3 regions of the Cedecea sp. genome follow, and region 2 is predicted to be linked to each of the others. Evidence: riboswitches for the same ligand, from Rfam matches in the RefSeq annotation. Region 2 holds a riboswitch; each other region holds the start of a gene.
What was found. A riboswitch is a leader RNA that binds a small molecule or an ion and turns the genes downstream of it on or off. The one in region 2 is predicted to bind thiamine pyrophosphate.
Positions count from the first base shown of each region.

Region 1: another riboswitch for thiamine pyrophosphate. It lies ahead of tenA (thiaminase II); the one in region 2 lies ahead of thiM (hydroxyethylthiazole kinase).
Region 3: another riboswitch for thiamine pyrophosphate. It lies ahead of thiC (phosphomethylpyrimidine synthase ThiC); the one in region 2 lies ahead of thiM (hydroxyethylthiazole kinase).

Region 1 is NZ_DASYBS010000004.1:3,469-13,912, reverse strand. Features, by position in the region: gene VGM55_RS00235 (DUF1365 domain-containing protein) at 1-277, opposite strand, end outside; gene VGM55_RS00230 (NAD(P)/FAD-dependent oxidoreductase) at 258-1,538, opposite strand; gene VGM55_RS00225 (SDR family NAD(P)-dependent oxidoreductase) at 1,535-2,254, opposite strand; gene VGM55_RS00220 (nuclear transport factor 2 family protein) at 2,251-2,685, opposite strand; gene VGM55_RS00215 (MerR family transcriptional regulator) at 2,915-3,643, opposite strand; gene blc (outer membrane lipoprotein Blc) at 3,761-4,294, shown strand; gene VGM55_RS00205 (DUF1349 domain-containing protein) at 4,386-4,961, opposite strand; gene VGM55_RS00200 (LLM class flavin-dependent oxidoreductase) at 4,986-6,008, opposite strand; TPP riboswitch at 6,171-6,272, shown strand; gene tenA (thiaminase II) at 6,332-7,012, shown strand; gene VGM55_RS00190 (ABC transporter ATP-binding protein) at 7,009-7,749, shown strand; gene VGM55_RS00185 (ABC transporter permease) at 7,746-8,516, shown strand; gene VGM55_RS00180 (ABC transporter substrate-binding protein) at 8,542-9,474, shown strand; gene VGM55_RS00175 (lytic transglycosylase domain-containing protein) at 9,552-10,175, opposite strand; gene VGM55_RS00170 (sulfatase-like hydrolase/transferase) at 10,184-10,444, opposite strand, start outside.
Region 2 is NZ_DASYBS010000063.1:34,449-44,473, forward strand. Features, by position in the region: gene VGM55_RS10465 (LysR family transcriptional regulator) at 1-332, opposite strand, end outside; gene VGM55_RS10470 (FMN-dependent NADH-azoreductase) at 588-1,199, shown strand; gene VGM55_RS10475 (DoxX family protein) at 1,240-1,644, shown strand; gene lpxO (lipid A hydroxylase LpxO) at 1,838-2,740, opposite strand; TPP riboswitch at 2,959-3,055, shown strand; gene thiM (hydroxyethylthiazole kinase) at 3,094-3,882, shown strand; gene thiD (bifunctional hydroxymethylpyrimidine kinase/phosphomethylpyrimidine kinase) at 3,879-4,679, shown strand; gene VGM55_RS10495 (GntR family transcriptional regulator) at 4,766-5,512, shown strand; gene VGM55_RS10500 (PfkB family carbohydrate kinase) at 5,486-6,466, opposite strand; gene VGM55_RS10505 (ADP-ribosylglycohydrolase family protein) at 6,453-7,466, opposite strand; gene VGM55_RS10510 (nucleoside permease) at 7,469-8,761, opposite strand; gene fbaB (class I fructose-bisphosphate aldolase) at 9,020-10,025, shown strand, end outside.
Region 3 is NZ_DASYBS010000007.1:963-11,406, forward strand. Features, by position in the region: gene VGM55_RS00740 (anaerobic C4-dicarboxylate transporter) at 1-945, shown strand, start outside; gene VGM55_RS00745 (PTS lactose/cellobiose transporter subunit IIA) at 987-1,304, opposite strand; gene VGM55_RS00750 (PTS sugar transporter subunit IIB) at 1,308-1,613, opposite strand; gene thiH (2-iminoacetate synthase ThiH) at 1,933-3,066, opposite strand; gene thiG (thiazole synthase) at 3,066-3,845, opposite strand; gene thiS (sulfur carrier protein ThiS) at 3,847-4,047, opposite strand; gene VGM55_RS00770 (HesA/MoeB/ThiF family protein) at 4,031-4,786, opposite strand; gene thiE (thiamine phosphate synthase) at 4,779-5,414, opposite strand; gene thiC (phosphomethylpyrimidine synthase ThiC) at 5,414-7,315, opposite strand; TPP riboswitch at 7,405-7,515, opposite strand; gene VGM55_RS00785 (Rsd/AlgQ family anti-sigma factor) at 7,566-8,069, opposite strand; gene nudC (NAD(+) diphosphatase) at 8,168-8,941, shown strand; gene hemE (uroporphyrinogen decarboxylase) at 8,977-10,044, shown strand; gene nfi (deoxyribonuclease V) at 10,059-10,444, shown strand, end outside.

The DNA.
Region 1 (10,444 bases), on a different contig from region 2:
AACGGAGCTGGGTCAGAAGCATCACGCGGCCATCAGGGCGCTCGCCCGTCAGACTTTCGAGGCGCTCAAGGGCCTTCTCTTTTAGCGGCCAGCCCAGCGGGTAATCCACATTGTGGAAAGCCGCCGCGGCGAAACGGTTATGACGGATCCCTACGGACGGTAGCGCACTAAGCTCATCTAAATCGAGCCACGCCATAAACACGCGATAGGTAAAATTGTGCGTTTTCGGCTGAAAGCGACGGTGGCGCAATCCCCCCTCATACAGGCAACTGTTCATCTTCTTGCCCTCCTTCGGCTGCAATGCCTTTCACCACATCCAGGGCGCTACGTACCCCGTCTTCATGAAAGCCGTTGTACCAGTAAGCGCCGCAGAACCAGCTTCGCTGATGACCGTTAATTTCGCCGCGACGCGCCTGAGCACGCCAGCTTTGAGGGTTAAAAAGCGGATGCTCATAGACAAAGCGCTGCCAGACGTAGCGCTCCTCGACGGGCGTTTCCGGGTTCAGGGTCACACAAAACAGCGGCGCTCCCGCGGGCAACCCTTGTAAAATATTCATGTTGTAAGTGACGCAGGCACGAACGTTATCCTGCTCGCTCAGGCGATAGTTCCAGCTTGCCCAGGCACGTTCGCGCCTCGGCAGCCAGCGCCTGTCACTGTGTAACACCACCTCGTTACGTTGCCAGCCAATATCCCCAAGCACTTCGCGTTCAGCCTGAGAAGGGTTGTCGAGCATCGCCAGCGCCTGAGAGGAATGGCAGGCAAAAATCACCTGATCGAACGTCTGTCTTGCGTGCTCAAGCTGGACAGTGACGCCCTCGCGGCTACGAATAACCCGCTGCACCGGAGTGTTCAGATGCACGGTCAGACGTTCGCCCAGCTGAGCCAACAACGCACGGGTATATTCCCGCGAGCCGCCGGGCACCACGTACCACTGCGGACGATGGGTAATATCCAGCAGCCCATGGTGCTCAAAGAAGCGCAAAAACAGCGGTAGCGGAAAACGGCGCATCTCCTGCAGCGATGAAGACCAGATAGCGGCCCCCATTGGCAAAATGTAGTGGCGTGCAAAAAATGCGCTGAACTTATGCTGTTCAAGGAAGTGCTGCAAAGTGGCCCGGGGATCGACATCGCCCGCAAGAGCCGCTTTCGCCAGGCGGTTAAAGCGGACAACCTCTTTCAGTAGCCCCCAGAAAGCCGGATTCACCAGGTTACGTCGCTGGGCGAACAGCGAGGTAAGCGTGTGTCCGTTGTACTCCAGCCCGCTCTGCGGGTTGTGTACCGAAAAACTCATCTGTGTTTTTTGTCCGCTGATACCCAGCTCGCTCAGCAGCCCCATAAAGCGCGGATAGGTCCGATCGTTATAGACAATAAACCCCGTATCGATGGCATATGTTCCCTGAGACGTGGCGATATCCACCGTGGCGGTATGCCCCCCAATCCTGGGATCCGCTTCAAACAGCGTGACCTGATGATGCCCGGCGAGCCGCCAGGCACAGGTCAGCCCGGCAATACCGCTGCCGATAATGGCGATGTTCATGGGCGTACCATCCTGCGCAAAAAGAGGCGTTGGAGACCTGCTGGCAGCCCTGCCAGCAGGCGCATAATCAGACTGAATCCCGCCGGGAAAGCGATGTGGTTTTTTCCTTTCGCCAGACCGTGACGAATGGCTTTCACCGCCCGATCCACGCTGACCTGCCCCGGCATCGCAAAGTCGTTTTTACGGGTAAGAGGGGTATCGACAAACCCCGGTGAGACCACGGTGATAGCAATACCTTTCGGCTCCCAGTCCAGGCGCAGGCTATTGGCAAACCAGGTTAATGCGGCCTTGGACGCGCCATAGGCTTCTGCTCGTGGAAAATGCAGCCAGTGGGCCATCGAGCTGACCAGCACCACGCGGTTACCGGAAACAAGCCGCGGCTGAAGGGCCGCCAGACAATTTATCGGCCCAAGGAAATTAGTGGTCATCACCCGCGCCACCAGAGCGGCATCCACCTCACCGTTCTCCAGATACTCACAGGTGCCCGCGCAGAGAATAACCAGATCGGCCGGACAGTCCGCCAGCGCCTCTCGGCTGGCATTCTGGTCGGTCATATCGAACAGGCGCACCGTGATATTTGGGCTGTGCTGCTGTAAAGACGCCAGCCGGGCCGCATCACGCCCACAGGCAATGACGTGCCAGCCGTCATCGGCCCAGGATTTTGCAAGTCCGGCCCCAATACCTGAACTTGCTCCGGTGATGAGGACAGTCATCATGCGCGTACCCTTCTTTTCACGCCACGGACCGCCCAGCCCAACAGCGGAAGATGTTCATAGAGCATCTCTCCGGCATCGTAGTAGTCGCGCTGGTGAATAATCAGGTCATTCTGAATATCCACGAATGAGCATCCCGGCAAGGACAGCCTTTCTCCTCCGGCAATCCGCGGATGGGACCAGTGCATAGTCCAGGTCACGGCAAACCGTGAACCGTCGCAGAGCGGAGGGTCTATGGAGAAGCGGCAGTAGGCCACCCTGGCCAGCAGGTGGGTGAAGTAGCGTTGGATCTCAGCCAGCCCCTGATGCTGGCCAAACGGATCGATAAGTGTGGCATCCGTCTCATAGAGACCGGCCAACGTCGATGGCGGCTGTTTGTCCAGCCCGGCGTAATAATCAACAAATCGCTGAATAGCGGATGGCGTTGCGCTCATGAATCTCACCCTGGCGGTGAAGCGTGTGGCGTTATCGTATAATTAAAACTTGCACAATTAATTATATTTGTCCAAGTTTTGGTGGGTTTATTTTTTAAAATCCAGTATATTCAGCGCATTAACAAATAAATTATTGTGCAGAATATTTTTTATTTTTGAAGACCACGACCCACCCACCGCGTTTTCAGCGAGTGGGTAACGGTGCGCGTTGTGAAGGCGGAAGAAGAAATTACAGAGGAATGATCTCGAGGGAAGCGCCCTGCTGCTGCCAGAGGTCAATCTGCTTTTTGCGTGCGGCGGTGAGTTTGCCGGTGGTGACCAGCAGCCATTTTCGTTCGGGGAAGATTTCCGGCGCCAGGGCGGCAGGCGGAACGGGAAGCACATCAATGCGATGCCCCTGGCCGGTGCGCCTGAGGGCTTCAAGCCAAATTTCGCACGGATCGGTCAGATGCCAGCCGGTGATCAGGCAGTTATCACCGGGTGCCCTTTTGTCCCCCTCGAGGCAAAACGAGGTGTAGGCGATGATAATGCCGTCGAGAATTTCGCGCAGGGTCATCATGGCAGGTACGTTGGCTGACACTTTACTGCGCAACGGGCGCAATACTTCCGTGACCAGCTCAGGGCGAGGATACTCGCGACCTGAATCGTAGAGCAGCTGCCGCAGGGACTCGATTTTTCCCTCATTCAGCCGCTGCAGCATGCCCTCCTGCAGAGCAAGCCAGTTGTTTGTTCTGCGTGTCTCAGGGCGCGCCAACAGGGGCTTCACCTGACTGACGGGTACCCCTTTTTTCACCCAGTCGAGGATTTTCAGCGCCTGCTTAATATCCTCATCGCTGTACAGGCGGTGCCCACCATCGGTGCGTAACGGTTTAAGCAGGCCGTAACGGCGCTGCCAGGCACGTAGCGTGGTCGCGTTTATTCCGCAAAGCCGGGCAAATTCACCGATGGAGTAAGACATGAAGAACACCTGATAACAAACAATACTCTCAATATACTACGAATCATGCCGCGTTGAATGAAGTGTGAAATGTTTGCACTACACTTTACTTCCAGTGCGCAAATGAAAGGAGTTCTCATGAAGCTATGGCCTGTTGTGACCGGTATTGCCGTCGCGCTGACCCTGGTTGCCTGTAAATCCCCCACGCCTCCGAAAGGCGTTCGGCCCACCGGCGGCTTTGACGCAAACCGCTATCTGGGCAAATGGTATGAAGTGGCCCGCCTGGAAAACCGCTTCGAACGTGGCCTTGAGCAGGTCACCGCCACCTACGGTAAACGCGGCGATGGTGGTATCAGCGTGCGTAACCGCGGCTACAATCCGGTCAAGAACACGTGGAGTGAGAGCAAAGGAAAAGCTTATTTCACCGGTGCGCCGACCACCGCCGCGCTGAAGGTGTCGTTCTTTGGCCCGTTTTATGGAGGCTATAACGTGATTAAGCTGGATGACGATTATCGGTATGCGCTGGTCAGCGGGCCAAACCGTGACTATCTGTGGATCCTGTCACGTACCCCAGCTATTCCGGAGTCGGTCAAACAAGACTACCTTAAAACGGCACGCAGTCTGGGATTCCAGGTCGACCGGTTAGTCTGGGTAAAACAGCCCCGAGAGTAAGAGGCGAAGATCTCATTGCCCGATAGCCGATGAAAAAAAAGCCCATCAGACACGTCTCTGGTGGGCTGTTGACCTGCTAAACACCGGACATTTAGCTTAAATCGTGCAGGTCTTTATCCAGCGCTTCGCTCAGCACAATCCCGTCGAAATTAACCACCAGGCCACCGCGCTGCGGAGTGCAGCACATGACCCCGACCGTGCATTTTTCGGCAGTGGGGAAATGCGCCAGCCGCAGCAGCGGCCAGGTGCTGCCGTCGGCGGAATATTGCAGACGCAGGCTGTCGCCTTTGCGGGTAAGACGCATCCAGAACAGATTCGCGTTGCCGGGGAAGAGGCCGGTTGCCCAGTCAGAATGCCCGAACGTGAGCACGCTGCCAATGGCCGGGGCGCCGTCGTTAAACTCGATCCCCGCTTTTAGCCAGTGGGATTCATCCATCAACAGCATGATACCAGCCTGATCGTAGAGCGCGCTAAAATCCGCTTTTACCTTCACCTGGAAGGTAAAATCCCCGCTCACATCGCAGCCATAAAAATGGCCGGAGAAGCGCTCAAAGCCGTACCACGTTTTGCGCCAAAAATCGGTTTGTTCGTCGGTGACGACAGAAAGCACGCCGTCGCCTTCACGCCAGACTTTTGGCGCATTAATCCAGTAAAAATCCGTGTTCATGGCATGACCTTTTTCTTGGTGGATTTAGCGCCAGCCCAGCGCTGGCGCAACGTGCTTCAGAATCGAGTCGATTACGTGCACGTTATAGCCCACGCCTAGCTGGTTTGGCACGGTTAACAGCAGCGTGTCGGCTTCAGCAATCGCTTCATCCTGCGCCAGTTGCTTAATGAGCAGTTCCGGCTCAGCGGCATAGCTGCGGCCAAAAATGGCCCGGGTTTGTGGCTCGATATAGCCGACCTGGTCGCCTTCTTTACCGCTGCCGCCAAAGTAGTTGCGGTCACGCTGGTCCATTAACGCGAAGATGCTGCGGCTAACGGAAACGCGTGGCTCACGCGCGTGACCAGCTTCTTTCCAGGCAGCGCGATAAGCGCGGATTTGCTTCGCCTGCTGAATGTGGAACGGCTCGCCGGTTTCGTCATTTTTCAACGTTGAGCTCTGCAGGTTCATGCCAAGCTGCGCCGCCCACACCGCAGTAGCGTTTGAGCTGGCTCCCCACCAGATGCGCTCGCGCAGCCCGTCAGAAAACGGCTCCAGGCGCAGCAATCCCGGCGGATTAGGGAACATAGGCTGCGGATTCGGCTCGGCAAATCCCTGCCCCTTCAACGCTTCGAGAAAGACTTCAGTGTGGCGCCGCGCCATATCGGCCTCGGTTTCCCCTTCGCCGGGAACGTAGCCAAAATAGCGCCAGCCGTCGATCGCTTGTTCAGGAGAGCCGCGGCTTATCCCAAGCTGCAGGCGGCCACCGGAAATCAAATCCGCTGCACCGGCATCCTCCACCATATAGAGCGGGTTTTCATAGCGCATATCGATAACGCCGGTGCCGATTTCAATACGTTTAGTTTTTGCCCCAATGGCCGCCAGCAGCGGGAAAGGCGAGCTTAGCTGGCGAGCAAAGTGGTGCACGCGGAAATAAGCGCCGTCCGCGCCAAGCTCTTCGGCGGCAACGGCAAGGTCGATGGACTGCAGCAGCGTGTCCGCCGCAGAGCGCGTGCCTGACTGAGCGGCAGGCGACCAGTGACCAAACGAGAGAAAGCCAATCTTTTTCATCGGATATCGTCCTTAGACTCGAAATCACTGGCTTACAGTGACAAAAATCAGGCCCCATGCGCCAGCAAAATCTCGCTAAAGCGCACTAAACGGAACACTGCCCATCGCCGGGCAGGAAGCTTCGACCGACGATTGTAATCAAAAAGTAAATGTCGTATAACAGGCACCTCCGAGGGGTGTCCTGTATGGGCTGAGATGGTGAAAGCCGAACCCTTTGAACCTGATCTGGGTCATGCCAGCGAAGGGACGGTCGGCAATAACGCCTCGGTTATTGCCTGTTCATACCTCTGCGCGCCCGGATCTCCACTCACACAGGAGGTCCCATGTACACCCCACTTTTCGAAAACGGTCTTTACGGACAGCTGCGTCAGCAGGCCGGTCGCCACTGGCAGGATTACGTCGATCACCCTTTTCTGCAACAGCTTGCCGCCGGAACATTGCCTGAAGCCGCGTTTCAGCGCTATCTGACGCAGGATTATCTTTTCCTGATTCACTTTGCCCGTGCCTACGCGTTGCTGGTCAGCAAACTCCGCACGCTGCCGGAAATGCGGGCCGCGACCGCTTCGCTGAATGCCATCGTCTCTGAGCTGCCGCTCCACGTTGCTTATTGTGCAAGCTGGGGGTTAGACGAGGAGCAGATGGCCACCCAGGCAGAAGCACCCGAAACCATGAACTACACACGCTATGTGTTGGATATTGGCCATTCCGGTGACGCGCTCGATCTGCTGGCCGCCCTGCTGCCCTGCGTGGCCGGCTATGCCGAAATCGGTCTTGGCCTGCTGCACAGCCCCAGCACCGTGATGGAAGATAACCCCTACGCTACATGGATCCGTAATTATGGCGATGAAGGCTATCTGACCGGCGTGCAGGCCGCCATCCAGCTGCTGGAAAACCTAGGCCGTCAACGTGGTGCACAGAGTCGCTTCGCCGAACTTTCGCAGATATTCACCACCGCGACGCAGCTTGAATCCGCGTTCTGGCAAATGGGGCTGAATGCCTCATGACCAAAAGCCTCGCCCCACCGGATATTCAGGTTCGCGATCTCAGCCTGCGTTTTGGCAGCCAGACCGTGTTTGAACAGCTGAATTTTGATATTCCCGGCGGCAGCTTCGTTACCCTGTTGGGCGCGAGCGGTGCCGGTAAAACCAGCCTGCTCAAAATTATTGCCGGGCTGGCGCCGGCCAGCTTCGGAAGCGTGATCTGCAGCGACGGCAAGCCTGTCGGTGGACGCATCGCATGGATGGGGCAGAAAGATTTGCTCTACCCGTGGCTTAGCATCGAGCAGAACGTTGCCCTGGGCTCGCGCCTACGCGGGGAGCCTGTCGACCGCCGGTGGACGGAGCATTTGATCGAACAGGTCGGATTGGGAGGGTATGCCAAAGCGCTGCCAGCCGCGCTGTCTGGTGGGATGAGGCAGCGTGCTGCCATTGCCAGAACGCTCTACGAAAAGCGCCCGATAGTGCTGATGGACGAGCCGTTTTCGGCGCTGGACGCCATCACCCGGACGGCGATTCAGGATCTTGCGGCTGAGCTGCTGGCAAGGAATACCGTGCTGCTGATCACCCACGATCCCATGGAAGCCTGTCGGCTCAGCCACCGCCTGCTGGTGCTGTCCCGCTGGCCTGCGGGCATAGACGATACGCATGTTATCGCCGGGCAACCGCCTCGTGCGCCGGACGATGTTTATCTGCTGAAAAGCCAGGCCAGCCTGCTGCAACAGCTAATGAAGGCCGCAGTATGAAGCCACAATCAGAAAGTCATGCTGTACGCCTGCGACGCGGGCTGACCGTCTTCGCCGGATTGCTGCTGCTTTGGTATCTGCTCACCCTCGGCAATATTCCGGCCTTTCTTTTGCCTTCACCTTCGGCGGTGGCGCTGGCGTTATGGCACGGCCGTGACTACCTTGCCTGGCACACGCTGGTCACCGCCTCAGAAATTATCAGCGGGCTTGTGCTCGGGGTGCTGCTCGGCGCAGGCCTGGCACTGGGAATGATGTTTTCGCCTCGCCTGCAGCGGTGGCTGATGCCGCTGGTGCTGACCAGCCAGGCGATTCCGGTCTTTGCCCTGGCACCGCTGCTGGTGCTGTGGTTTGGTTTTGGCATGAGCGCCAAAGTAGCGATGGCCGTGCTGGTTATCTTCTTCCCGGTGGTGTCGTCGTTCTTTGACGGACTGCGTCGGGTGAATAACGACTATCTGGATCTGGCCCGCACCATGGGAGCTTCGCGCTGGGCGCAGCTAAGGCACGTGCGGCTGATGGCGGCACTGCCTGCTTTTGGCTCAGGGCTGCGCATGGCCGCTGCCGTTGCTCCCATCGGCGCAATCATCGGCGAGTGGGTCGGATCTGCCGAAGGGCTGGGCTACGTCATGCTCAACGCCAACGCCCGTATGCAAACCGACGTCTGCTTTGCCGCGCTGTTTATTTTAGTCCTGATGACCGTTCTGCTTTGGCTGGCGGTAGATACCCTGCTGCGGCGGCTGATTGCCTGGTCGCCGGAAAACGATGAATAATCGTCTGAATTAAGGAAGAAATAGAATGAAAAAAACGTTGTGTGGTCTGTTGCTCACCGCTACCTTTGTCGCCCAGGCCTCTGCCGCCGAAAAGCTGACGTTGGTACTCGACTGGTATATCAATCCCGATCACGCCCCGATTATGGTGGCAGAACAGATCGGGGCATTTAAAGCGGAAGGACTGGATGTGAAAATTATTCCACCGTCCGACCCTGCACTCCCGCCGCGGCTGGTCGCCGCAGGTCAGGCCGATCTGGCCATCACTTACCAGCCGCAGCTGCACTTCTTTGCCGACCAGGGTCTACCGCTGGTGCGCGTGGGAACGCTGATTAACTCGCCGTTAAACACGGTGATGACGTTGGATCACAACATCAAATCACCTGCCGACCTCAAGGGAAAGAAAATCGGCTACTCGGTCAGCGGTATTGAGCAGGCGACGCTTGCGACCATGGTTGAACATGAGCACATCACGCCGAAAGCGATGAAACTGATAAACGTTAACTTCCAGCTGACCAGCGCGCTACTGGCGGGCCAGGTGGACGCGGTGATCGGCGGCTATCGCAATATTGAAGCGCTCGAGCTGAAGCTTCAGGGCAAAGCGCCGGTGGTGTTTAATGTCGAGGACTACGGTGTTCCAGCCTACGATGAGCTGATTTTTGTAGCTAATCGCAAAACGGCAAATGAGCCGAAAATCAAAAAATTCTTCGCCGCGCTGAAAAAGGGCAACGAGTACCTGCAGGCACACCCGCAGGAAACCTGGCAGGCGTTTGCTAAAGCCCACGCGGAGCTGAATACCGAGCTCAATAAACAGGCATGGCAGGCGAGCCTGCCGCTGTTTGCTGCCGACCCGGCAAAACTCGATCGTGCGCGCTACCAGGCCTACGAACAGTTCCTGTTTGATAATAAGCTGATCAAGAAAATCACCCCGGTGGGCGACTATGCGTTGGAACTCCGTTAGTCCCGGCTCTCTCCGCTGGCGGTTTTCATAAAAACAAATAAGGGGGAACATAACGCCCCCTTTTTAATCACCTGGCGCTATTCTCCACGCAGTTCTTTCACTTCAGAGCGTTTCGTTGAAGAAGGCAGCCGCGAAATTCTGGCCTCATCTTTTGTCGTTCCGGATTTTTTTATTCTGGCAGCAGAAGGGACGTTACCTTTGTTATAGGGGATTACCTCAATAGGCTCAAGGTTGTCAGTGGTCGGCAAAGCCGCAGTAATTCTCTGCACATAGCTCCCTTTACCCGCGCCATCAGACTGAAAGCCCCGCCTGAAATTGCCGCTGTAATAACATGAGAAAGCGGCCAGCGCTGCCTCCCGGGGACTGAATCTGGGCTGCGCCCTTTGCAGGCATTCCGTGTAAATTCCCGCGGCCACGCGCAGGTTATGGCATGGTTCAAATACGCTCTCATAATCAAGTCCATATTTGGCCAGGTTATAGCGATTGATCTGCCCTAACCCCATAGAAAAATTCCAACCGTCTTTATGTAACGCGCGTGCCGTTACGGTCGCCTCATCTTTATTTTTAGGCTGCCTGGCCAGCCGTCCCCCTACAACGCCAATGGCATAGGGGTTATGTGAGGATTCCACTTTGATAATACGTTCCAGTATATGTGGTGCCACTTCCGGCGCACACTGCTCAATCATTCCTGAAAAATCCATCCCCTCTCCTATACACCTGGCGAATTGAGCAGAACGTCCAGACCAAGTGTCTGCTCTACCCGTCCCTGTTTCTCAAAAAGCACATTTTCCTGGCTGTCTAAAATGGCGAGGTAAGGCATTCCAGCCTCCGTCTGACCAGGCATTTTTAAACCAGAGATACGGCCTGCATTGATAACTTTTTGACAGTTAACGCTTCCGCTTCCGGCTATGGCATAAAAAAGAGTATTCACAGAATTTCGACTACTCACATTTTGCCCAAACGATTTAGC
Region 2 (10,025 bases):
GTCATTGCCTCCAGCGGGAAGAAAACATCCACCACTACCGACAGTTCGGACTCCAGCCCCGACGACATTCCCCGCGCCCGAGCCTTCATAAAATCAACGCGAGAAACAATGCCACGGGCGTCGGCCAGCAGCACCTCACCCTCTGGCGTGAGCCTGGGATACCGGCCAGAGCGGTCGAACAGCTGCACGCCAATTTGCGCTTCCAGTCCCCTGATCAAATCGCTGATCACCGACTGGGCTCTATACATTTTGCGGGCGGCCGCAGAGAAGCTGCCTTCGTCGACGGCGGCGATAAAGGTGCGAAGTTGATCGAGCGAAATACCATCCAGCATCGGAGTTCCTGCTTAGCGGTGACCGGGTGAAGCGCAATATAGCCCGTCGTTCGGCCTTTGTCATCGGGGATGATGTATCGGCTGTGGCGATGGGTTGCATCGAAATATAACGGCTATTCGGGTAGGGAAGGCGATGGCATAGTGGCTGCCATGTTCAGCGAATTCTGAAGATTGAGCACCGCTATGTTAACGGCTTTTAAAAAACTCTTTACGCGCTTAACCCCTAAACAACGCTCTATTTCCGAGGCTAAAACGATGTCGACTATTCTGCATATTGATACCAGTGTTCTTGGCGGCTACTCCGTCAGCCGCCAGCTGTCGGCGGAGATTGTTGCTCGCCAGAAAACGCTGCACCCCGGTGCGAACGTGATTTACCGCGACCTGGTTCAGTCACCGGCTCAGCACCTGTCGGACAAGCACATTGCCGCTTTCCAGGGTGCAGAAGTGACCGACGCGGCGCTGGGCGAAGACCTGGCCGCTGGCGGGGCGTTCATCGACGATCTGTTCGCTGCCGACGTGATTGTCATCGGCGTGCCGATGTACAACTTCTCCATTCCTTCCCAGCTCAAGGCGTGGATTGACCGCGTCTGCGTGGCCGGGCGGACTTTCCGGTACGGCGCAAACGGCCCTGAGGGCCTGTTGCCAAAAGGCAAAAAAGTGTTTATCGCCTCTTCACGCGGCGGCCAGTACACCGGCGACAGCCCGGCGGCTTTCCTGGAGCATCAGGAGTCTTATCTGAAAGTGGTGCTGGGCTTTATTGGCCTGACCGACGTGACGATTATCCGCGCTGAAAACTTAAACCGTGGCGACGAAGCGAAAAATGCCGCGCTCGCCGATGCAAAAGGCCAGATTGCCGCGCTGTCCTGATAACGACACCGCGCATCAATCAATTTAACGGGAAATCCTGATGGACAGATACGCTACTAACTTCGCGACCGTGGGTCGCATCGTGATTGCCGCGATTTTTATCGTCAGCGGACTGGGGAAAATCGCTACGCCTGAGGCGACACAGGGCTATATTGCCTCGGTAGGGCTGCCGTTCCCGTTACTCGGGTACCTTATTGCCCTGGCGGCTGAGGTTGGAGGCGGCATCCTGCTGCTGGTGGGCTACCGTACACGACTCATTTCGGCGCTGCTGGCCGTGTTCACCGTGGCGACGGCGGTGTTTTTCCACCACAACTTTGCCGACCAGAACACCCTGCTGCACTTCCTGAAAAACCTGATGATTGCTTCGGGGCTGCTGCAAATCTCAGCGCTGGGAGCGACGTCTCTGAGCTTTGATACGCGCCGCCTGCAGCGTCAACTACGGTAATAGGCTTTGCCAGAGGCCTCTTATCCGGAGGCCTCAGATTGATGACAAACAGCCGAAAAACGTGGTTTTCGACTGTTTGGGGCAAACCAGAGAACATTATTCATTGTTTTTATTAGACCTGGGTTCGGACTTTTTTAGAGCAATGAACTTTGTCAGCAGTCTCAGGCCTCTTTTTGGAGGCCTCATTTTTTAGTTAAAACGCCCGCCAGATGAGCACCGCAATTCCGCCAAACAGCAGCCATTTAACGATGTAGTACACCGTCTTATTCCAGCTTTTGAGCTTCTTGCCGACGATACGAATCTGATAGATGTAACGGAACGCGCGGTTAATGCCGCCGATGCGGTCATTTTCATCGTTAGGCGCCGACGCGGCGCTCATCAAATTGCGTCCCAGCCAGTGATTGACCGCCTGGGCCCAGCGGTAACGCATCGGTCTTTCCACATCGCAAAACAGGATCAGGCGATTCTCACCGCTGGTATTTTCCGCGTAGTGAATATAGGTCTCGTCAAACAGCACGCCTTCGCCATCTCGCCAGCTATAACGCTTGCCGTCCACTTCAATAAAGCAGCGATCGTCATTGGGGGTTGCCAGCCCCAGGTGGAAACGCAGCGAACCGGCGTACGGGTCGCGGTGACGCGGCAGGCGGCTGCCGTCGGGCAGGGTGGCGAACATTGCGGCCTTGATGGACGGAATCGCATGCAGTAGCTCTGTTGTTTTTGGACACAGCAGGCTGGCCGACGGGTGGGCGTTTTCATACCACTTCAGGTAAAAGCGTTTCCAGCCGGTTTTAAAGAAGGAGTTAAAGCCGGCATCGTTAAATTTGTCGGCGGCTTTTATCTGCTCCAGCTTTTGCAGGTGAATACCTTCTTCGCGAATAACCTCCCAGTTATCACGTAAAGTGACGAGCTCGGGAAACGTTTCCGGCGTTAAGTAAGGCGTATTCGGTACTCGGGAAAAGAGGTACATAAAGCCGTTGAGCGGGGCGGTAAACGTAGAGTGGTCCGACAGCTGCCGCCAGAAGCGAAAGCGAACCCGGCCGCGATAATGCACATAGGCCACTGAAATAATAATGATGAGCAAAATGATATATTTCATATTGTTTTATCTAACCACTATGATTTTGAACATCCCTGCCGGGCGAAAGGCCCAGACTGCCATAAACGCACCTTTGCAAAGGCGCTGAAATAGAGCTTAGCAGCGGTTTTAGCGAAGTAAATGTTGCCTCGGAACAAGTTTCGGGCTTGTTTAAGATAAGGGGGGCTGGCATCATTCTTGGCGTGATTAACCTGTAGAGTTGATCACAACACATTGATTTAAATGACTCGGGGTGCCCTTCTTTGTGAAGGCTGAGAAATACCCGTACCACCTGATCTGGATAATGCCAGCGTAGGGAAGTCAGATGCCTGTCCGGTATCCCTTCTTTCACGCCGGACAGGAGCCTTACCTTGATGCAACCTGACCTGCTACCCGGCGCGACTGCCGCCTCTGTTTTACACCAACTCCGTCAGCATTCTCCGCTGGTTCACTGCATGACCAATGACGTAGTGCAAACTTTTACCGCTAACGTACTGCTGGCGCTGGGCGCTGCCCCGGCCATGGTCATTGAGGCCGAAGAAGCGGCGCAGTTCAGCGAATTTGCGAGCGCACTGCTGATCAACATCGGCACGCTGACTTCAGAGCGTGCGGCCGCGATGCTGGCTGCCATTCATGCCGCCAATAATGCCGGAACGCCATGGGCGCTCGACCCTGTCGCCGTAGGTGGCCTTGCTTTCCGTACGCGCTTTGCCCGCAAGATAATTCAACTGAAACCAGCGGCTATTCGTGGCAACGCCTCTGAGATCCTGGCGCTGGCGGGGGAGCAGGCCGGAGGGCGTGGCGTGGACAGCACCGACGATGCGCTTTCTGCTATTCCGGCGGCGCAAAAGCTGGCGCTTGAAACCGGGGCGGCGATCGCCGTGACCGGCGAAATTGATTACGTCACAGACGGAGAGAGAACGCTGGCCGTTACCGGCGGCGGAGAGCTGATGACGCGCGTAGTCGGCACCGGTTGCGCGCTTTCCGCCGTGGTTGCTGCATGTTGTGCTTTACCGGGCGACAGGCTGGACAACGTTGCCAGCGCCTGCCGCTTTATGTCGCTGGCCGGTGAACAGGCCATCGCCGCCAGCCGCGGGCCGGGAAGTTTTACGCCCGCTTTCCTCGACGCGCTTTATCATCTGAACGCGGAGGTGCTGGCATGAAGCGAATCAACGCCCTGACCATCGCCGGAACCGATCCAAGCGGCGGCGCGGGGATCCAGGCCGATTTGAAAACCTTCTCCGCGCTCGGCGCTTACGGCACGAGCGTGATCACCGCGCTGGTGGCGCAAAATACCCGTGGCGTGCAGTCCGTTTACCGCATCGAGCCTGAGTTTGTGGCGGCGCAGCTCGATTCGGTGCTCAGCGACGTGCGCATCGACACCACAAAAATCGGCATGCTGGCAGAGGCTGATATCGTTGAGGTCGTCGCGGAACGGCTGGCGTTTTACAAGGCGCAAAACGTGGTACTGGATACGGTGATGCTGGCGAAAAGCGGTGACCCGCTGCTGGCACCGTCCGCGATAGAAAGCTTACGCCGCAGGCTGTTACCGCACGTTGCGCTGATTACACCTAATCTCCCGGAGGCCGCGGCGCTGCTGGATGCGCCCCATGCCCGCAGCGAAAAAGAGATGCGCGAACAGGGTGAAGCCCTGCTGGCGATGGGCTGCGAGGCGGTACTGATGAAAGGGGGGCACCTGGACGATGAAGAAAGCCCGGACTGGCTGTTTACCCGCCATGATGTGCAGCGTTTTACCGCGCCGCGTGTACAGACGAAAAACACCCACGGCACCGGCTGTACCTTATCTGCCGCGCTGGCTGCGCTGCGCCCTCGTCATGACGACTGGGCGCAAACCGTAGCCGCCGCAAAAGTCTGGCTGTCTAAAGCGCTGGCGCAGGCCGATTCTCTCGAGGTTGGGCACGGCATTGGCCCGGTGCATCATTTCCACGAATGGTGGTAACTGTCGGTTAAGCGAGAAGTTTTTAGCCAGCATAATACCAATGGTACTATACTGGCTTCATCTTCCCTGCTGGACAATTGCGTACCATGGAACAGGCCCATCATCAGTTAGTTGAGCAGCTAAAACAGCGCTTTGCCGCCCCGGATAACGTCCCTCTGTACCTTAAATTTGTCGAAACGGTGAAAAACGCCGTGCGCTCTGGGCAACTGCCCCAGGGCAATATCTTGCCGGGCGAGCGCGATCTTAGCCAGTTGACCGGCGTTTCGCGTATTACCGTGCGCAAGGCGATGCAGGCGCTGGAAGATGAAGGCGTGGTGACGCGTTCGCGCGGTTACGGCACGCAGATTAATGCGACGCTTGAGTATTCGCTGAAAGAGGCCAGAGGGTTTTCGCAGCAGGTGGTACTGCGGGGCAAAAAGCCGGACACGCTGTGGGTTAACAAGCGCGTGGTGAAGTGCCCGGCAGACGTGGCGGAGCAGCTGGCTGTCCCCGCGGAAAGCGACGTTTTTTTGCTCAAGCGTATCCGTTATGTGGATGAAGACGCGGTATCTATCGAGGAGTCTTACGTGCCGGCAGGCTTAATTGCCGATCCGGATGAGATTGGCGTCTCGCTGTACGACTATTTCCGCAGCCAGAACATTATTCCGCAGCGCACGCGCAGCCGGGTTAGCGCCAGAATGCCGGACAGTGAATTCCAGACGCACATCAGGCTGGAAACGCCGGTGCCGGTTTTAGTCATCAAACAGGTGGCGTTCGATCCGCAAAACCGGCCCATTGAGTACAGCATCAGCCACTGTCGCAGCGATTTATACGTTTTCGTCTGCGAGGAGTAGGGATTGTTCTAGCTGCGCGAGTTTTGGCGCGCAGTCGCCGCCGCGGTGGCCAACCACATAGCTGGCAACCGCATTACCCAGGCTAACCGCTTCTTCCAGACTCCAGCCAGCCGCCAGGCCTGCCAGCGTGCCGCCCGCGTGGCTGTCGCCAGCACCGATGGTATCGACGACGGCGGTCGGGAACGGCGCGGCGATGCCCATTTGTTTGCCGTCGGCAAACCAGGCGCCTTCTTTATCTAACCGAACGATCAGCGGACTGGCGTAGTGGGTCAGCCACGCGCTGCAGATCGCTTCGATATTGTCAGGATCAACGTCAAGCCACTCCGCAACGATGGCGGCTTCCTGGCGATTCAGCGAAACAATCGGCCTGCAGGCCATAATCCTTGCCAGCAGCGGCTGGGGGATATCGGCAATGCGCGGGCCGAAGTCGATAAACGGCGTAATATCACGAAGTGATTCCAGCCAGCGGACGAGCAGTTCAGCGCAAGGCCCGGCGAGCTGGTAGCCGGAAAGCGACAGCAGCGTGCCGGGCGCGATAACTAAGGCATCAAGCCAGGCCTGATTCCACTGATGCTCCACGCCGCGGAAAGACATAAAGGTACGTTCCCCGTCGGGTTCAACCAGCGCCAGGCACCAGCCGTTATCCCCTGCATCGGTATGGATTTCGCTGCGGATTTGCTGTTTTTCGAGGCTGTTACGAATAATGTCGGCCCAAGTGCCCTCGCCAATCGGCAGCGCGTTCTGCGAGGCTATGCCCAGGCGCGAAAGCGTGATGGCGATGTTCAGCGCGCAGCCGCCGATGTTAACGCCCTGCTGATGCAGTTCGATATCACAGCCTCGCCACGGCAGGGCGTAGGCGTCGGCGATGACGTCAATCACTGCCGAACCGAGCACGCAGACCGGGCGCTGAGCGCTGAGCCGCGGCAGCTTGCTTAGCAGCTCATTTGGCTTCATGGCTGGCCTCTCTCTGCTGGCGGTAAGCCATAAAGATTCGGCTGTAGCGCGTGAAGTCGAGCTGGTTCTCTTCATCCAGCTCCTGTTTTAACGCCGGATCGATGCTTTCCACGCCATTAAGGGCGCCGCAGATGGCGGTTGCCATGGCGCCAATGGTGTCGGTGTCTCCCCCAAGGTTTGCGCACAGGATGGCGCAGCGGTTAGGGTCGGTTTTTGCCAGTTCGACCATTGCGATGGCGGCCGGAACGGACTCAACGGTGCTGGTGCCGGTGCCGACTAGCTGATAAATCTCCTCCATGGCCGATTCGGTACCGCGGGCTTTGCGGGCCACGCCGAGCGCAAGCTCCAGACGTGCAGCGAGGGAGGCGCTGAAGGTGGTGATCCGTTTTTCCTGCGCGTGGCGGGCAACGGAAGGCAGTTCATCGCAAATGGTTTCCCAGCTTGCACCGTCAATCGCGCGGGAAATTGCCCAGGAAATCACCACCGCACCGGCGATGGCCAGGTCAGACTTGTGCGTAGGGCTTGAGGCCAGCGCCACTTCGTCCACAAACTCATCAAGATTTGCCGTAGGCAGCATGCAGCCCAGCGGGGAGGCCCGCATAGCCGCGCCGTTGGTGACGCCGTTGTTTTCCAGCTCGCTGACCGGCGTGCCTTGTTTAATCGCATTCAGGGCTATTTTTGACGTCGGGCCGAGCACGTTTTTATTAAACGCATCGAACCCTTCTGCCCACGCCAGGATATGGCGACCAATGGCGTCCGGGTTGATCGCGCCGTGGTGCTCGATGATGGCATCCGCCAGCGCCAGCGCCATTGAGGTGTCGTCGGTAAACTTAGCGCGGGCAAAGTAACAGGCGGCGTTGTTTTCTGCCGGGCCCGGCAGGAACCGGTCTATCCAGCCAAAATGAGCCTTCACGCGCGAGCGCGGCCACAGTTCGGACGGCATACCCATCGCATCACCTAACATCTGGCCGTAAAAGGCTCCCAGAATACGATTTTCCATTGTTACGCTTCCTTCAATACTTTTTCAGATTCATCACCGGCAACGGCGATGGTAGCAATCTCTTTGTCCGACTCGCGGAAGAAGACCATGAACAGCACGGCGATGACGGCGATCATTATTGCGCCAAAGCCCCACATCCCCGCCCAGTTAAAGGTCTGGCCGTTCACCGGCGAGGCGTAAGCAAACATTTTTTCCATCATTTTGCCGCCGAGGCTGTAGCCCAACAGGCTGCCGAAGCCCTGGCAGCAAAGGGTGATCAGCCCCTGCGCCGCGGTGCGCATATATACCGGGGATTTCTTGTCTACGTAAATGTAGGCGGTGACGTAGTAGAAGTCGTAGCTCACGCCGTGCAGCAGGATGCCGAGGAACAGCAGGCCGTAGGTGAACAGGTGTGACGCGTCGCCGTAAACAAAGAAGCCGTAGCGAATGGCCGCCGTGACCAGACCAAGCAGTAAGACCTTTTTAATACCAAAACGCTTAGTGAAGAACGGCAGCGCCAGCATAAAGAAGATTTCGGAGAACTGGCCGAGGGTCATCCAGCCGGTGGCGTTGTGCATGCCGACTTCGGTCAGGTAGCCGTTGGCAAAGATGTAGTAAAACGCCAGCGGCATAGCAAACAGGAACGAACAGAAGAAGAAGACCAGGAAGTTTTTGTCTTTGAGCAGCACCAGCGCGTCGAGGCCCAGCATCACCTTCAGGCTTAATTTGCCGGTACTTTTTGGCGGCGTATTGGGCAAGAAGAACGCGAACACGCCCAGAACAACGGAACTGATAGCGGTAATCAGCAGCGGCACGTTGGTCGGCGAGATATCGCTGAAGCCCATCATCTGCGGCAGAAAGCCGCACACAATTCCGGAGGCAATCCAGCCGATGGTGCCCATCACGCGAATGCGCGGGAAGTCACGTTCCACGTCGTCAACGTTGGAAAACGCGATGCTGTTGGTGAGCGCAATGGTCGGCATATAGGTCAGCGAGTAGGCCAGCAGCAGCGGGAAGAAGTAGACAAACTCCGTTTGCTGCGCGGCCAGATACATCAGCCCGGCGCCGACGAACATCAGCAGCGCCAGCACTTTCTGGGCGGCAAAGAAACGGTCGGTTAACGAACCAACCAGGATGGGCGACAAAATAGCAGCGATGGCGGTGCAGGCGTAGGACCAGCCGATTTCACCGGCGGTAAAACCACTTTTGTTGAGGAACAGCCACAGGGGCACAAACCAGGCGCCCCAGATAAACCATTCGATAAACATCATGAACGAAAGGCTAATCGTTGTACGTTTCATGCTCAGGACCTTCATGACAGGTGTAGGGTGTGCCTTAACCATACCAATCAATAATACCTTTTAAATACCTTTGCGTCGATTCTATGATCGCCATTGCAAAAATAGCCGGAGTGGCCGCCTGGCGTTACGCCCGGAAAGGGTGCAAAAGTGCGCCTGAACTGGCGGATCTGCGCCGTGGATACCAGGCTTAGTGCTGCCCACGTTTTTACGGCGTGGCGCTGGATTTTTCTTGCGCAGCGGGCAGGGGGCTCGCTGCCGTTACGGGAGCGTATTATGACTGATATTGCGCAGTTGCTTGGCAAAGATGCCGACGGCTTGTTACAGCATCGTTGTATGACTATTCCGGCAGACCAGCTTTATCTGCCCGGCTCGGACTACGTTGACAGGGTGATGGTCGACAATAATCGCCCACCGGCGGTGCTGCGAAACATGCAGACGCTGTATAACACCGGGCGTCTCGCTGGCACCGGTTACCTTTCTATTCTTCCTGTGGATCAGGGCGTTGAGCACTCGGCGGGCGCGTCCTTTGCCGCGAACCCGCTGTATTTCGATCCGAAAAACATCGTTGAGCTGGCTATTGAGGCGGGCTGTAACTGCGTGGCTTCCACCTATGGCGTGCTGGCTTCGGTTTCGCGCCGCTATGCCCACCGTATTCCGTTTTTGGTTAAGCTGAATCACAACGAAACGCTGAGCTACCCAACCACCTACGACCAGACGCTGTATGCCAGCGTTGAGCAGGCCTTCAATATGGGCGCGGTCGCGGTCGGGGCCACCATTTACTTTGGCTCGCCTGAATCCCGCCGCCAGATTGAAGAGATTTCTGCCGCTTTTGAGCGTGCGCACGAGCTTGGCCTTGTCACCGTACTGTGGGCCTATCTGCGTAACTCAGCCTTTAAAAAGGACGGGGTGGATTACCACGTCAGCGCCGACTTAACCGGCCAGGCTAACCACCTTGCGGCAACCATCGGGGCCGATATCGTGAAGCAGAAAATGGCGGAGAATAACGGCGGTTATAAAGCGGTAAACTTTGGCTATACCGACGAAAAAGTTTACAGCAAGCTGACCACCGACAACCCTATCGATCTGGTGCGCTACCAGCTGGCGAACTGCTACATGGGCCGTGCCGGCCTTATCAACTCCGGCGGTGCCGCGGGCGGTGAAACTGACCTGGCGGATGCGGTGCGTACGGCGGTGATTAACAAACGTGCGGGCGGCATGGGGCTTATTCTGGGGCGTAAGGCGTTCAAGAAATCGATGGTTGACGGCGTGAAGCTGATTA
Region 3 (10,444 bases), on a different contig from region 2:
GCGGCAAGTTCTATCGGTGCCCAAATGGGGATTATTGCCAGCCCGGTTTCCGTCGCGGTAGTGTCGCTGGTCGCCATGCTCGGCAATGTGACCTTCAACGGTAATCACCTGGAATTCCTCGATCTCCTTGCCATTACTATTCCGTCAACGCTATTGGGTATTATGGCCATCGGTATTTTCAGCTGGTTTCGCGGTAAGGATTTAGATAAAGACGAGACATTCCAGGCTTTTATCTCTATTCCGGAAAATCACCATTATGTTTATGGCGACACGGCGACTCTGCTGGATAAAAAATTGCCAATGGCTAACTGGATTGCAATGTGGATTTTCCTCGCATCGATTGCAGTTGTAGCCTTATTAGGCGCTTTTTCAGAGCTTCGACCGATGTTTGAGGGTAAGCCACTTTCGATGGTGTTGGTTATTCAGATGTTCATGCTGCTTTCGGGCGCGCTGATTATCATCATCACTAAAACGAATCCCGCCGCCATTTCCAGGAATGAGGTTTTTCGCTCCGGGATGATTGCGATTGTGGCGGTCTATGGTATCGCATGGATGGCGGAGACCATGTTTGGTGCACATATGTCGGAGATTAAAAGCGTACTAGGGGAGATGGTGAAAGAGTTCCCGTGGGCATATGCTATCGTTCTGCTGCTGGTTTCTAAGTTTGTCAATTCTCAGGCTGCGGCGCTGGCGGCGATAGTCCCCGTTGCTCTGGCGATCGGTGTCGACCCTGCGTATATCATTGCCTCTGCTCCGGCGTGTTACGGCTACTATATTCTGCCAACTTACCCAAGTGACCTCGCGGCTATTCAATTTGATCGGTCAGGCACCACGCACATCGGTCGTTTTGTAATAAACCATAGTTTTATTCTGCCTGGATTAATCGGCGTGAGTATTTCGTGTGTTTTTGGCTGGATACTTGCCGGGTTATACGGTTTTTTATAACAGACAACAGGCGCCCCGGAGGCGCCTGTCATTAAAAGCGACTATTTCACCAACGGCAGGCGGCGGTAAAGCTCAATCATATCGGTCGCCAGATCCTGAATAACCATCGCGTTCATCAGGTGATCCTGAGAGTGTACGGTAATCAGGTTGACCGGCAGCTTGCCGGAGCCTTCATCCAGGCCAATCAGCTGGGTCTGGATTTTATGGGCGTGTTTAACGAATTCGTGTGACTCTTCCATTGCCTTCTCGGCACCGTCAAAATCACCTTTGCGTGCCAGCTGCAAAGCAGTCAGGGCCTGGCTACGTGCGCTGCCGGCGTTGACCAGCAGTTCCATAATAATTGATTCTAAATCTTCCACATCTTACTCCATCATTTTCAGGGCTTTATCAAGCACCACGTCGCCTTTCATCAGGCCGTAATCCATCATGTCGATAACGACGACTTTTTTACCCAGAGGATCGGCAAGGGCCTGAAGTTTGGCCTGCTCGTATTTCACCTGCGGACCGAGCAGAACGATGTCGGCGCGTTCGATATTCTCTTTAAACTCTGCAACAGGCACAGCCTTGATTGAGACCTCGATGCCTTTCTTTTGTGCGGCGTCAACCATACGTTGCACCAGGATGCTGGTCGACATACCGGCAGCACAACACAACACGATATTTTTCATAGTTCGCTCTCAATGTCCGAAGGATACAGAGATATTTATCCGGCACAGGGGGCGGCAACAACCGCTTTAACCCGATTGTGTGTCAGGTATCACAAAAGAAACCACAGAAAACTGAAACCGGTTACATTTTTGCTTTTTCTCGAAGAATCAAGACGGCAGTTGTGAAGGCGGAACGGCATGAGGAAGCGTTTGCTGCCGCTCCGGTCAGATATCTGAACTGACCAGAGGACAGTATTTGGACGGCAGAGAAGCGACAACGACAGATTGCCGTTCTTTCGGTAAACACCGAAACTTATCCTTCCCCTTGCTGTGTGTTACATCAGGATTGCGCGTTCCTTCCCAGATAGCTATCCCAGTCCTTCCAGACCGGCTGTAAACCTGACTCGCGAAGCACGGCGGCAACCTCCTGCGGCGTTCTGCCATCGTGCGGCGCAAACTGTTCCAGTTCGGGGTGGTTATCGGCATAGCCGCCCGGCTGAGTTTTAGAAAACGCGCTGACGTTATTAATCGCCAGCGGGATCACGTGGTCGCGGAACCACGGTGATTCTCGGGTAGAAAGCGACAGTTCCACGTCCGGCGCAAGCAGGCGGAACGCACAAATCACCTGTACCAGCTGTTGTTCAGTCATGATTGAGGCTGGTTCTACGCCGCCAGTGCACGGGCGCAGGCGTGGGAAGGAGATGGAATAGCGGCTTTGCCAGTAGCGCTGTTGTAGCCAGAGTAGATGTTCAGCCACCATAAAACAATCGGTGCGCCAGCTGTCCGACAGCCCAATCAGCGCGCCCAGCCCAATCTTATCTATGCCCGCGCGCCCAAGCCTTTCGGGCGTTTCCAGCCGCCAGAAAAAGTCCTGTTTGTTGCCTTTCAGATGATGCTGGGCGTAGGTCGCAGGGTGATAGGTTTCCTGGTACACCATCACACCATCAAGCCCAAGGGTTTTGAGTTCGGCATACTCATGCTCGTCCAGCGGCTGGACTTCCATGTGCAGCGAACTAAAGCGGCTGCGGATAGCCGGCAGATGCTGGCGGAAATAATCCATGCCGACTTTGGTCTGGTGTTCGCCGGTCACCAGCAAAAGGTGTTCGAACCCCAGCGCCCGGATTTCCTCGCATTCACGCTCAATCTCCGCTTCATCCAGCGTTTTGCGTTTCAGCTTATTACTCATGGAAAAACCGCAATAGGTGCAGTCGTTGGCGCACAGGTTAGAGAGATAGAGCGGTACGTAAAAACTGACAGTGTTGCCGAAGCGCTGACGAGTAAGCTGCTGCGCCCGCTGGGCAAGAGGCTCGAGGTAGCGGCTGGCGGCAGGGGAAAGCAAAGCCATCAAGTCTTCTCGCGTCAGGCGAGGTGTGTTAATCGCGCGTTCGACATCTGCCGCCGTCTTAGCGTTAATGCTCAGAGTGATATCGTCCCAGTCCAGCTGCCGCCAGCGGTCGGTAAAGGTTTCTGCCATCAGGCATTCTCCTCGCTAAACTGCAGGAAACTGGTCAGCGGGCTGGAGGCCTGAGCCTGCTGGTGGCGAGAGCCTAACCCGGCCTGTGCCGCAAGGCTTCCGGCTTCCACGGCCAGACGAAACGCCTGAGCCATTTGCACCGGGTCACGGGCGACGGCTATTGCGGTATTCACCAGCACGGCAGAGGCACCCATTTCCAACGCTTCGGCCGCATGACTTGGCGCGCCGATCCCGGCATCTACTACCACCGGTACGCGGGATTGCTCAATGATGATTTCCAGCAGCGCGCGGGTTTGCAAACCTTGATTTGAGCCGATGGGCGCGCCGAGCGGCATCACGGCCGCGCAGCCGGCTTCTTCCAGGCGTTTGCACAGCACCGGATCGGCGCCGCAGTAGGGCAGCACCACGAATCCCTGCTTCACCAGGGCTTCAGCGGCTTTCAACGTTTCAATGGGATCCGGCAATAAATAGCGAGCGTCGGGATGGATCTCCAGCTTCACCCAGTTTGTTCCCAGCGCTTCGCGGGCAAGCTGTGCCGCAAAAATCGCTTCTTCTGCCGTTTTCGCCCCGGAAGTATTTGGCAGCAGATGCACTCCCGCCTGCTGCAGTGGCTGAAGAATGTCATCACGATGACCACGTAAATCCACGCGTTTCATGGCCATGGTGACAAGCTGTGAGCCAGAAGCGCGAATCGCGTCGATCATCACCTGGCTGGAAGAGAATTTCCCGGTGCCGGTGAACAGGCGAGAGGAAAAGGTTTTATCGGCAATCTGTAACATGTCAGCCCCCGGCAATCGCCTGAAACAGCAGAATAGTGTCGCCCTCGCGCAGCAGATAATTGCTCCACTGTTCGCGCGGGATGATGGTTTGGTTAACGGCCAGCGCCGCGCCAGCTTTGCCCTGCTCAAGCTGAGCCAGCAGGGCGGCAAGCGTTATGCCGGCAGTACACTCCAGAGGCTCATCGTTAAACTGAATACGCATCGTGACCTCCGCAGACCGGGCAGGTGGCTGATTTTTGCATCGCCAGCGTGCGCCAGCTGTGTTGTCGGGCGTCAAACAGGCGCAGAGAGCCGGTTGCAGGCATCATGCCGGTAAGTAATTTGATAGCCTCCAGCGCCTGAAGGGTGCCCATCACGCCCACGACCGGGCCGATGACGCCGGAGGTGCGGCAGTTGCGTTCAGGTTCACTCTCGTCAGGCCAGACGCAGCGGTAACAGCCATGTTCCCAGGGCGGGGTCAGTACCATCATCTGGCCGCCAAAACCGACGGCGCTGGCGGTGATAAGCGGCGTATTCCCGGCCACGCAAGCGGCGTTGACTGCCTGGCGAGTTGCCATATTGTCGCTGCAGTCCAGCACCACATCGGCCTCGCGCACGACTTTGGTCAGCGAGGTACCCGCCAGCCTTTCCGCCAGCGGAACAATTTTTACGCCTGGGTTCAGGCGCTGCAGATGCTGGTGGGCGACGGTAGATTTAGGGCGATCGATATCTTCAGAAGTGAACAAAATCTGTCGCTGGAGGTTGCTGATATGTACCTTGTCATCGTCCGCAACGATAAGCTTGCCTACGCCAGCGGCGGCGAGATACAGCGCGGCAGGTGAACCTAAGCCGCCCAGGCCGACGATCAGCGCCGTACTGGACAGCAGTTTTTCCTGCCCTTCAATCGCCACGTCTTCCAGCAACAGCTGGCGGCTATAGCGCATAAAATCCGCGTCATTCATCGCCGGTTCCTGCCAGTTCAAGTAATTGCCTGGTTGCCGCTCGCCAGTCGGGAGCCTGCGTAATGGCGCTGACGACGGCCACGCTGCCCACGCCGGTGGCTAAGACGGCTGGTACGCGATCGATACGTATCCCGCCGATGGCAACGGTGGAATAGTCGCCCAGAGTTTGAATGTGTTCCGCCAGCTTGTTCAGCCCCTGCGGGGAGGAAGGCATTTGCTTGGTTTGGGTGGGAAAGACATGGCCCAGCGCGATGTAGGACGGGTTCGCGCTTAAGGCACGATCCATTTCCATGTTGTCGTGGGTTGAAAGCCCCAGCCGAAGCCCGGCTTCACTTATTGCCGCCAGGTTGGCGACATCCATATCTTCCTGGCCGAGATGTACGCCGTAGGCACCGTGTTTGATGGCCAGTCGCCAATAGTCGTTAATGAACAGGCGGGCGTTATAGCGTTCGCCCAGCGCAATGGCTGCGATGACGTCAGCTTCAACGTCTTCATCGCGCTTGTCTTTAATACGGAGCTGGATGGTCTTGACGCCCGCCTCAAGGAGACGTTCGATCCATTCCACGCTGTCGACGACCGGATAAAGGCCAAGCCTACGTGAAGTTGCTGGAAAATTGAGTTTGGACATTATGCTTCCTCCTGTCTGAGATAAATTTCACCGCCCCGGGCACGGAAGTGCTGAGACATATCTTCCATGCCAGCGTTTATCGCCTGTTTGGCGGCGTAGTCCCGCACTTCCTGCGTGATTTTCATGGAGCAAAACTTTGGGCCGCACATAGAGCAGAAATGCGCGACTTTGCCGGATTCCTGCGGCAGGGTTTCATCGTGGTAAGCGCGAGCGGTGAAGGGATCGAGCGCCAGGTTGAACTGGTCCACCCAGCGGAATTCAAAGCGTGCTTTGGACATCGCGTTATCGCGGATTTGTGCGCCAGGATGACCTTTTGCCAGGTCAGCGGCGTGGGCGGCAATCTTGTAGGTAATCAGCCCCTGCTTAACGTCCTCTTTGTTCGGCAGGCCGAGATGCTCCTTCGGCGTCACGTAGCAGAGCATGGCGCAGCCAAACCAGCCGATCATGGCGGCGCCAATGCCGGAGGTGAAGTGGTCATAGCCCGGTGCGATATCGGTCGTTAGCGGGCCGAGGGTGTAGAAAGGTGCTTCGTGGCAATGCTCCAGCTCTTCGGTCATGTTGCGGCGAATCATCTGCATCGGTACATGCCCCGGGCCCTCAATCATCACCTGGACGTCGTATTCCCAGGCGATTTTGGTCAGCTCGCCCAGCGTATGCAGCTCGGCAAACTGTGCTTCGTCGTTGGCATCCTGAATGGAGCCCGGGCGTAAGCCATCGCCCAGGGAAAGCGATACGTCATAGGCGGCGCAGATTTCGCAGATTTCACGGAAGTGTTGATACAGGAAATTTTCCTGATGATGGGACAGGCACCACTTCGCCATAATCGAACCGCCGCGCGACACGATGCCGGTCAGGCGCTTCGCGGTCATCGGGACATAGCGAAGCAGCACGCCCGCGTGAATGGTGAAGTAATCCACGCCTTGCTCTGCCTGCTCCAGCAGCGTGTCGCGGAACATCTCCCAGCTCAGGTCTTCGGCGATACCGTTCGCCTTCTCCAGCGCCTGGTAGATTGGCACCGTGCCGATGGGCACCGGGCTGTTGCGCAGGATCCACTCCCGCGTTTCGTGAATGTAGCGGCCGGTTGAGAGGTCCATCACCGTGTCTGCCCCCCAGCGAGTGGCCCACACCAGCTTCTCTACTTCTTCTTCAATGGAGGAAGTGACCGCCGAGTTACCGATATTGGCATTGATCTTCACCAGGAAATTGCGGCCGATAATCATCGGCTCTGATTCAGGGTGGTTGATATTGGCGGGAATAATCGCTCGCCCGGCGGCGACTTCATCACGGACAAACTCCGGCGTGATGTTTTCCGGCAGGCGGGCCCCAAACCCTTCGCCGGGATGCTGGTGGCGCAGAACGGCATCACGAATACGCTCGCGCCCCATATTTTCGCGAATGGCGATGAATTCCATCTCTGGGGTGACAAGGCCTTTGCGGGCGTAATGCAACTGAGTGACGCATTGTCCGGCTATTGCCCGGCGAGGTTTCGACAGTGTTTCAAAGCGCAATTCGTCCAGGCCGTCGTCGGCAAGGCGTGCTTTTGTGTAAGCGGAGCTGCGGTCATTCAGCGTTTCGCTGTCACGCCGGTCGGCAATCCAGGCGCTGCGCAGGGGATATAGCCCGTTTAACACGTTTATGGTGATGTCGGGATCGCCATAGGGGCCGGAAGTATCGTAGACGGGAACCGCGCCGTTCGGCTGATATTGCGGGGCATCTTTGCTCCCGCCGGTGAGCGTCGGGCTGAGCTGGATTTCGCGCATTGGGACGCGGATATCTTCGCGTGACCCGGTCAGATAGATGCGCTGAGAGTTGGGGAAGGCGGTGCCTTCAAGCGTATTGATAAAGTGTTGGGCGGCAGCTCGCTGTTCGCGGCGGCCTGGTTTTTTTTCAGATGCAGACATAGCTCATTCCAGGTTTAATCAGGATATGGCTTGTCAGGACAACGGAAGGAGTAATGGATATGGGCCGCCCGAGAACGGGTGCACCCAAAGACAGAATTACTCTTGTTCCCTTCGCAGGTTCTAACCTGATCAGGTTCCGCGGATCCCGAATTAACGGTCTCAGCCGGTGCATAACGCACTCGGCACTCCGACAAGAATGATCCCACCTTGCGGTGGGAAAGTTGTAAATTACTCGTTAATAGCTAACAACTCAAGCTGGACTTGCCAGCCCGGCAGCATCGCTGGCGCTGCCGTCAAGGTTGTTATCAATAGCCAGGAGGACTAGCTTATCCTCAAGGGTGAAGCGAGCCTCAAGGCACTCGCCAATCTCCGACAGCGCCTGCTGAAACTCGACCCAGCTGTCGCGGCCGATGGCGTTTTCCAGATGGGAGTCGTAGAGGTCCATGATTTGCTGGGTATTAGCTTCCAGTTGAGGGTAGAGCTGGGCTGCACTTAGCAGCGGGCTGCTGCCTTCCAGGTTGCTGATTATGCGCTCGTAAATACTAAAATGACCGGACGAGAGGTAATCCACCAGGCCGTGGCAAAAATTGTCTAACGCTTTTTCGTCGAGCGCGGTGTGTGATTCCTTGTTAGGCTTGATCCCGACCATGTTGTAATAGGCAACCAACAGGTGTTTACGGGCCTGAAGCCACTGGTCGACTAACTCATTACTACCACCAACGCGCTCAGTCAGATTGGCTAACTGGTTCAGCATGATTGAGACTCCGTGAGTTAAAAGATTGAACGCAAACTAACCCAAAAAAGTAAAAACTAATTGTTTATATCAGTGAACACGGGGATGTGCACCAGGTTATGGAACGTGTTATTCAAAACTTAGATCATGGTTGGTGGATAGTCAGCCATGAGCAAAAAATATGGTTGCCACAGGGTGACTTACCTCACGGCAGCGCGGAAGAATTTCAGCTCGTAGGCACCCGCGCCCTGGATATCGGTGAGTGGGAAGGCGAACCCGTCTGGCTGATTCGTGAAAACCGCCGCTCTGACATGGGCTCGCTGCGCCAGCTCCTGGATCGAGATGTGGGCCTGTTCCAGCTGGCTGGGCGAGGCGTTCAACTGGCTGAGTTTTACCGCTCGCATAAGTATTGCGGCTACTGCGGCCATGAAATGCACTTCAGCAAAAGCGAATGGGCGATGCTCTGCGGGCACTGCCGCGAGCGCTACTACCCGCAAATCGCCCCCTGCATTATCGTTGCTATCCGTAAGGACGATCATATCCTGCTGGCTCAGCATACGCGCCACCGCAACGGCGTTTACACCGTGCTGGCAGGATTTGTCGAGGTGGGTGAAACACTGGAGCAGGCTGTGGCTCGCGAAGTCATGGAAGAGAGCAGCATCCAGGTGAAAAACCTGCGCTACGTGACTTCCCAGCCCTGGCCTTTCCCGCAGTCGCTGATGACCGCATTTATGGCGGATTACCATAGCGGCGAAATCAAAATAGACCCCAAAGAGCTGCTGGATGCCGGCTGGTATCGCTATGACCAACTGCCGCTATTGCCGCCGCCGGGCACCGTGGCGCGTCGCTTAATTGAAGATACCGTCGCCCTGTGTCGCGCGGACTATGAATGATAGACTGCGGCGATACAGCTAAAGGAAAGGTAAAAATGACTGAACTGAAGAACGATCGTTACCTGCGCGCCCTGCAGCGCTTGCCGGTAGATATCACTCCTGTGTGGATGATGCGCCAGGCCGGGCGCTATTTGCCGGAATATAAGGCAACGCGCGCTCAGGCAGGCGATTTTATGTCGCTGTGCAAGAACGCCGAGCTGGCCTGCGAAGTCACCCTGCAGCCGCTGCGCCGCTATGCGCTGGACGCGGCGATCCTCTTCTCGGACATTCTGACCATTCCGGACGCAATGGGGCTTGGGCTGTACTTTGAAGCCGGCGAAGGTCCTCGCTTTAGCTCCCCAATTAAAAGCCTGGCCGATGTTCAAAAACTGCCGATTCCCGATCCGGAAGGCGAACTGGCTTACGTGATGAACGCGGTGCGGACCATTCGCCGTGAGCTGAAAGGCGAAGTGCCGCTGATTGGCTTCTCCGGCAGCCCGTGGACGCTGGCCACCTATATGGTGGAAGGCGGCAGCAGCAAAGCCTTTACCGTGATTAAGAAAATGATGTTTGCCGAGCCGAAGGCGCTGCATTTGCTGCTGGATAAGCTGGCACAGAGCGTGACGCTCTACCTGAACGCGCAAATTCGTGCGGGCGCGCAGTCGGTAATGATCTTTGACACCTGGGGCGGTGTGCTGAGCGGGCGTGATTACAAAGAGTTCTCGCTCTATTACATGCACAAAATTGTCGATGGTTTGCTACGTGAAAACGATGGCCGTCGTGTGCCGGTGACGTTGTTTACCAAAGGCGGCGGGCAGTGGCTTGAAGCCATGGCGGAAACCGGCTGCGACGCGCTGGGCCTGGACTGGACAACGGACATCGCTGACGCTCGCCGTCGCGTAGGTCACAAGGTTGCACTGCAGGGCAATATGGACCCTTCCATGCTTTACGCTCAGCCTGCACGTATCGAAGAAGAAGTTGCCACTATTCTTGCCGGTTTCGGCCAGGGAGAAGGGCACGTCTTTAACCTGGGCCACGGTATTCATCAGGATGTTCCGCCGGAGCATGCTGGCGTCTTTGTGGAAGCTGTTCACCGCTTGTCAGCGCAGTACCACCGTTCTTAACGGAGGAAAGAGAGATGGATCTTGCGACATTACGAGAGCAGCAGTTAGATCTGGCCGCAAAGGTGATCCGCGAGGATCGCTTTGAGCAGGATCCACCGCGTTTGATCGCCGGAGCCGATGTCGGCTTTGAACAGGGTGGGGATGTCACCCGCGCGGCTATCGTTTTGTTGAGTTACCCGTCTCTCGAGCTGGTCGAGTACCAGGTGGCGAGGATCGCCACCACCATGCCTTATATCCCCGGCTTTTTATCCTTCCGCGAATATCCTGCGCTGCTTGAGGCGTGGGGCATGCTGTCACAAAAACCAGATTTGGTATTTGTGGACGGGCACGGCATCTCGCATCCCCGTCGTTTAGGCGTAGCCAGCCATTTTGGACTGCTGGTGGACGTGCCAACTATCGG